Regions from separate parts of the Bradyrhizobium sp. SBR1B genome, predicted to be linked through region 1. Evidence: predicted binding sites of a transcription regulator. Region 1 holds the regulator's gene; the other holds the start of a gene.

Region 1 (3,406 bases):
GATGCGGGTGGCAATGGCCGAGCGCATTCACTGCCACGCCCGAGGTGAAATCGAGATAGCGATCGCCATTGGTCGCGATCAGCCAGCAGCCTTCGCCGCGCTCGAAGCCGAGGTCGGCTCTGGCGAAAACGGGGAGCAAATGCGGCGCTGCGCTGTTAGTCATGATGTCACTTGAATGTTGCGGACGGTGTGACGCGTGCATTGCGCAACGCACCATCGACCGGCCCGGAAAACGAAACGTGCCGCCTTTTAAGGGCGGCACGCGGGACTATCTTATGCTTGGCAAGACGGGTGTCAATGCCGCCCGGAAAGCCTCAGGAAACGCTGAATCCGTAGTCTTGCGGTGCCGATTTTGCGGGTTTTCACCACGGAACATGTGGAAGCGAGTCGGCGGACTCTTGCGCGGGAGTCACGCCATATTGTAGCGTTTGGATTGTCAGATACGACATCTCGTGCAGCGGTTCTGATCCCAAGAGTCCTCTTGTACCGGCGTAAACGTTCGGGCGTCAGTCACGCGCCCGGCGAGCCTTAAGGGATTCTGACGGCACGGGTTTTTGAAGGCTTAGGCAATCGCTGCGAGGCCCCAGGATGGCTGGCGCGTAGCGAGGGAAAGGGTGCAATGACGGTTTTGACCTGGTCCGACGATCGCGTCGAGCAGCTGAAAAAGCTCTGGGAGGCCGGACTTTCGGCCAGCCAGATCGCAGCTGAGCTCGGCAATGTGACCCGCAATGCCGTGATCGGCAAAGTGCACAGGCTCGGTCTGTCCGGCCGCGCCAAGAGCCCTTCATCGGCAGCGCCCCGGCCGCGCAAGGCGCGTCCCGCGCAGCACATGATGCGGGTGACCCGCCCCATCGCGCGCGGCAACACCGCGCTGGCGCAGGCCTTCGAGGTCGAGGTGGAGGCTGAACCCGTCACCTATGACAACGTGGTGCCGATGGGCCAGCGGCTGTCGCTGCTCGAGCTCAACGAGGCGACCTGCCACTGGCCGGTCGGCGATCCCTCGAGCCCGGATTTCTTCTTCTGCGGCGGCAAGGCACTGTCCGGCCTGCCCTACTGCGCCCAGCACTCGCGCGTGGCGTATCAGCCAGCGGCGGATCGCCGGCGCGCCCCGGCGAAGCCGGGTCCGCGCTGAGCGGATCTAGCTGATCGCAAAGACGGCAGCCGTCACACGACGGCGCCTCAACCAACTCGGTGTCATTCCCCGCGAACGCGGGGATCCATAACCACAAGGCGCAGTTGTCGCGCGAGATGGTCACTCCGAGTCTTCGCCAAACCACTGCCTGTGGTTATGGGTCCCTGCTTTCGCAGGGACGACGCCGGAGAATGCGGCGGCAGCCCGCCAAAGCCAACGCCAGCAAACCTTACGTCTGCTCCGCCTTCGCGAAGCGGTCGTCGAGCGCGTAGCCGGCGCCGCGGACGGTACGGATCGGGTCCTGCTCGCGGCCGAGATTGAGCAGCTTGCGCAAGCGGCCGATATGGACGTCGACAGTGCGCTCATCGATGTAGATGTCGCGACCCCAGACGCTGTCGAGCAGCTGCTCGCGCGAGAACACGCGGCCGGGATGCTCCAGGAAGAACTCCAGCAGGCGATATTCGGTCGGGCCGAGATCGATCGGCCGGCCCGAGCGCGCCACGCGGCGCTTGTCGCGGTCGAGCTCGATGTCGCCATAGGCCAGCACTGTCGCGAGCCGCTCAGGACTGGCGCGCCGCAGCAGGCCCTTCACGCGCGCCAAAAGCTCCGGCACCGAGAACGGCTTGACGATGTAGTCGTCGGCGCCGGTCGCAAGCCCCCGCACCCGCTCGCTCTCCTCGCCGCGCGCGGTGAGCATGATGATCGGGAGCTGCTTGGTGTCGGGCCGGGTGCGCAGGCGGCGGCACAGCTCGATGCCCGACAGGCCCGGCAGCATCCAGTCGAGCACGATCAGGTCCGGGATGTGCTCCTTGAGGCGGGTGTCGGCGTCGTCGCCGCGCATGACCGTCTCGACGTCATAGCCGTCGCCTTCGAGGTTGTAGCGAAGCAGCTCGGTGAGAGCTTCCTCGTCCTCAACCACCATAATGCGTGCGCCCATCGGGTCGTCGCTCCTTCAAGTCTTCAGGTATTCGGGACCGTCGTGGCGAAGGTGGTCATGTCGCCCTTCGGCCGCTTGTCGGTGATCGCCTGGCCTTCGATCATGTAGAACACGGTCTCGGCGATGTTGGTGGCGTGGTCGCCGATCCGCTCGATGTTCTTGGCGCAGAACATCAGATGGATGCAGAACGAGATGTTGCGCGGATCCTCCATCATGTAGGTGAGGAGCTCGCGGAACAGCGAGGTGCAGATCGCGTCGACTTCCTCGTCGCCCTTCCACACCGCCATCGCCGCCGGCAGGTCATGCGCGGCATAGGCGTCCAGCACCGACTTGACCTGCTGCTGCACGAGGTCGGTCATGTGCTCCAGGCCGCGGAACAGCTTCAGCGGATGGAAGTCGGTCTCCAGCGCGGCGACGCGCTTGCCCATGTTCTTGGCGAGGTCGCCGATGCGCTCGAGGTCGGTCGCAACGCGCATGGCGCCGACGATCTCGCGCAGGTCCACCGCCATCGGCTGGCGGCGGGCGATGGTGAGCACCGCCCGTTCCTCGATGCGCTTCTGCAGCGCGTCGAGCTCGGCGTCGATGGTGACGACGCGCTGGCCGAGCGCGACGTCGCGGCGGATCAGCGCGTCGACGGAATCGACGATCATGCGCTCGGCGATGCCGCCCATCTCGGCGACCAGGCGGGTGAGCTCCTGGAGGTCGGTGTCGAAAGCCTTTGCGGTATGTTCAGTACCCATGTCGCGTCTCCTCAGCCGAACCGGCCGGTGATGTAATCCTGCGTGCGCCGGTCGCTCGGCGACGTGAAGATCTTGCTGGTGTCGTCGAACTCGATCAGCTCGCCGAGATACATGAAGGCGGTCTTGTCGGAGACGCGCGCCGCCTGCTGCATGTTGTGGGTGACGATCGCGATCGTGTAGTTCTCGGACAGTTCCTGGATCAGCTCCTCGACCTTGGCGGTCGAGATCGGGTCGAGCGCCGAGCAGGGCTCGTCGAACAAAATCACTTCAGGGCGCACCGCGACGGTGCGGGCGATGCACAGGCGCTGCTGCTGGCCGCCGGAGAGCGACAGGCCGGAGGCGTTGAGCTTGTCCTTGACCTCGTTCCACAGCGCGCCGCCGCGCAGCGCCTTCTCGACGCGGTCGTCCATCTCGGACTTCGAGATCTTCTCGTAGAGGCGGATGCCGAAGGCGATGTTCTCGTAGATCGTCATCGGGAACGGCGTCGGCTTCTGGAACACCATGCCGACCCGGGCGCGCAGCAGATTGAGGTCGAGCCTGGGGTCGAGGACGTTGGTCTGGTCCAGCATGAGCTGACCGGTGGCGCGCTGGCCCGGA
Region 2 (3,406 bases), on a different contig from region 1:
TTGGGAGACAGCGCGCAGGCGAACGAAGCCGCGGTGAAGATGGCGAACCCCGCCATGAAGACGCGCTTGGCGCCGATGCGGTCGCCGAGCGCGCCTGCCGTCAGGATGAAGGCGGCAAACGCGATGGTGTAGGCGCTGACCACCCATTGCAGTTCGGCGACACCGCCGCCGAGCGTCCGGCCCATCGCATCGAGCGCGGTGTTGACGATGGTGACGTCGAGCTGCACCACGCCGTAGCCAAGGCTCATCGCGGCCAGCGTGAGCGAGGTCGCAAGAGGCGAACCGGCGCGCGACGCGCCGGTCCTATCCTGAAAGATTTCATGTTTGATGGTGGTGGCTCGCATGCTGCACCTCGATTGCAGCCCCATGCGAAATATACGCTCTCATTGCGCAGTCATGTTTCGATAATGGACGAAGGATGGATGCTGCGGGCACTCGCCTTACAAGCGGTGTCGTGCCCGGCGCATGCGGGGATTCCAGTACGCCGCGGCTTCTCCGTATCCCATTATTGTCTCTGGAATACTGGATCGCCCGCCCCTGTGCGCAATCGCGCACTAGGCGGGCGATGACAGAGCATATGTGGCGAGAGCGCCGCACGGATAGCCGCGCGGCGCGCCCGTCGCTTTACCTTCATCAGCTCGCCGCGCGCAGATTGACCTTGCTCTCGGCGAGCGTGGTCAGCTTTTTGTCGGTCGCCTTCTCCTCCTCAAGCGTCTTGGCGAGCACGGTCGCGCAGTCATTGCGGCCGAGCTGCTTGGCCCAGGCGATCAAGCTGCCGTAGCGTACGATCTCGTAATGTTCGGCGGCCTGCGCCGCGTTGATCAGGGCGGCATCGAGCACCGCCTTGTCGGCGACCTCGCCGGCGGTCTCGTCGGCCTCCTCGATGATGCCGTCGATCGCCGGACAATCGACCGCCTTCACGGGGACGCCGTGCATCTTGAACACTTCTTCGAGCCGCGCGACGTGCTGCTTGGTTTCTTCAAGGTGCGTCAAAAAGCCCTGCTTCAGCTGCGGATCGGTGGCCTTACTGGCCATCTTCGGCAGCGCCTTGGTCAGCTGCTGCTCGGCGTAATAGATGTCCTGGAGCTGGTGCACGAACAGGTCGTTCATGGTCTTGATGTCTTTTGTGAACAGTCCCATCGTTCCGTCCTCTTCGGTTTTGTGGAACACGAAGGCAGCGGCTTGCACGAAAAGCCGCTTATTCCGCCATGTTCGGTTGCTGATGGGGCCCAACGGACACGCGGCATCGACGTTCCAAAAAGACCCGGATGGCTTGCGCTGGAACAATGCGGACGGCAGCGGCATCTGAAATGGTGTCGGCATACGAAACGCGCGGGCCGAGTCGGTTTCACGACTCATATGCTTAACGCGCCGCCGATGTGAACCGCGTATGACAAAAGTGACCGGTCCGACGCAGAACCAATTGTTGTCAAGGGCTGCACAAGCCGGTGTTTTTGCCTTAAATGAGCTGGATCATGCCCCGCGATCGATGCCTGCTTTTGGCCGTGATCGTACCCGACTGGCCAATGTCTGGCCTGGTCGGTCTTGCCCCCCGCCGGGAGGATGAATGCACGGACTGCTGCCCGCGCTGCAACGCGGCTTCAAGAGATGGATCGGCTGGCGACGGCTCGGAGTAGCCGCGAGCGTCTTCATCATCGCCTTCGCGATCACCTCGCTGGTGCGAACCCTCAAGGGCATCGATACCGGGGTCATCCTGACCGCGTTAACCGAGATTCCCCGCGGGAGCATCGGGCTGGCGGCGATCTGCGTGTTCTTTGCGTTCTGTACGCTGACCTTCTACGATTTTTTTGCACTGCGAACGATCGGCAAGAAGCACGTGCCGTACCGCATTGCGGCGCTCTCCAGCTTCACGTCCTATTCGATCGGCCACAACATCGGCGCCACGGTCTTCACCGGCGGCGCGATCCGCTTCCGGATCTATTCGGACTACGGGCTGAACGCGATCGACGTCGCCAAGATCTGCTTCCTGTCGGGCCTGACCTTCTGGCTCGGTAACATCTTCGTGCTCTCGATCGGCATGGCGATCCATCCGGATGCTGCGTCCTCGATGGATCAGCTCCCCTCCTCGATCAATCGGCTGATCGCGCTCGGCGGCCTCGCCTCGATCGGTGCCTATCTGGTCTGGCTCTGCATGGGCGAGAAGCGGCGCGAGCTCGGCCAGAAGGGCTGGAAGGTGGTGCTGCCGTCGGCGCCGCTGACGCTGGTCCAGATCCTGATCGGGGTGGTCGATCTCGGCTTCTGCGCCACGGCGATGTACCTGCTGATGCCGGCCAATCCGCCGATCGACTTCATGTCGCTGGCGGTGGTGTTCATCCTGGCGACGCTGCTCGGCTTCGCCAGCCATGCCCCCGGCTCGATCGGCGTGTTCGATGCCGCCATGCTGCTGGCGCTGCCCGAATTCGGCCGCGAGCAACTTCTGGCGACGCTGCTGGTGTTCCGCCTTCTCTATTTCGTGATCCCGTTCGGCCTCGCCATCTCGATCATGGGCACGCGCGAACTCTGGATGAACGTGGTCGAGCCCTGGCAGGAGCGGCGGCGGCTGGCGGAGGCCTGCGCGCAGGCCAATCTGCCCAAGCAGGTGACGCCGATGGAGCGCGAGCGGATACTGCGCCAGGCCAACAAGCGGTAGGCCACGATCTGGACCCGGCGGGGTTGCGGGCGGCGGAGCAATGCTCTCTTATTTCCGCCTCAACTTTGCCGTTGAAGACGCGGGCCATGATCCCTGTATTCCTTCGTACCCTTTCCGCAGGCGCCCTGTTGCTTGCCGGGATTCTGACGGCCATGCCGCCCGAGCGCGCTAGCGCTCAGGACACCGGCGCCCTGCAGATCAATTGGGAGGTGCGTAACCGCTTCCGGCTGTTCCGCGAGGAGCGCGACTTCCTGCTCCATGTCGAGAACGCCCGCAACCGCAGCATCCTGGCCGCCGAGCAATCGCTGGAGCTCCAGAGCGAGGGCCGCGGCTGGGCCCGCAACATGGTCAACCGGCTCTGCATCGACCTCCAGGGCCGGGTCAACCAGCCCTGCACCCGCGACAACACCAAGGAAAACTACCTCACCCCGATCGATCACCCCGTCACCGTCCGCCTCGTTGGCGCGGTGCCGGTCGGCGCCACCTGCGCCTGGTCGTTCGACGACGGCGACGGGCCGCAACAATCGACCTTCGACTGCGCCGAGCCGATCAATTTGCGCGTCCGCTACGGCAAGCAGACGGTCGCGACCGTCGACGTCTCGTCCGGCTCCGATCCGACCCAGCGCGTCCAGACCGAGATCCAGGTCCGCGACATCTTCGTCGCCGGCCTCGGGGACAGCATCGCCTCCGGCGAAGGCAATCCGGACCGGCCGCTGGCGCTGTCGGACGAAGGGTTTTGCTTCCGCTCCTATCTGG

The links. The regulator PhoB, encoded in region 1, activates phosphate uptake and scavenging genes when phosphate is short. The targets are predictions, from matches to a motif close to TGTCATNNANCTGTCAT.
Region 2: a site for PhoB is predicted at 1,380-1,396, ahead of GGD61_RS03285 (YbhN family protein). Genes of this name have one in related genera too.

What each region holds. Positions count from the first base shown of each region.
Region 1 covers NZ_JACIHC010000005.1:260,217-263,622, forward strand. The annotation lists gene GGD61_RS15955 (aspartate aminotransferase family protein) at 1-163, opposite strand, end outside; gene GGD61_RS15960 (GcrA family cell cycle regulator) at 620-1,132, shown strand; gene phoB (phosphate regulon transcriptional regulator PhoB) at 1,362-2,069, opposite strand; gene phoU (phosphate signaling complex protein PhoU) at 2,093-2,809, opposite strand; gene pstB (phosphate ABC transporter ATP-binding protein PstB) at 2,821-3,406, opposite strand, start outside.
Region 2 covers NZ_JACIHC010000001.1:644,749-648,154, forward strand. The annotation lists gene GGD61_RS03275 (MFS transporter) at 1-344, opposite strand, end outside; gene GGD61_RS03280 (ferritin-like domain-containing protein) at 634-1,140, opposite strand; gene GGD61_RS03285 (YbhN family protein) at 1,568-2,650, shown strand; gene GGD61_RS03290 (hypothetical protein) at 2,737-3,406, shown strand, end outside.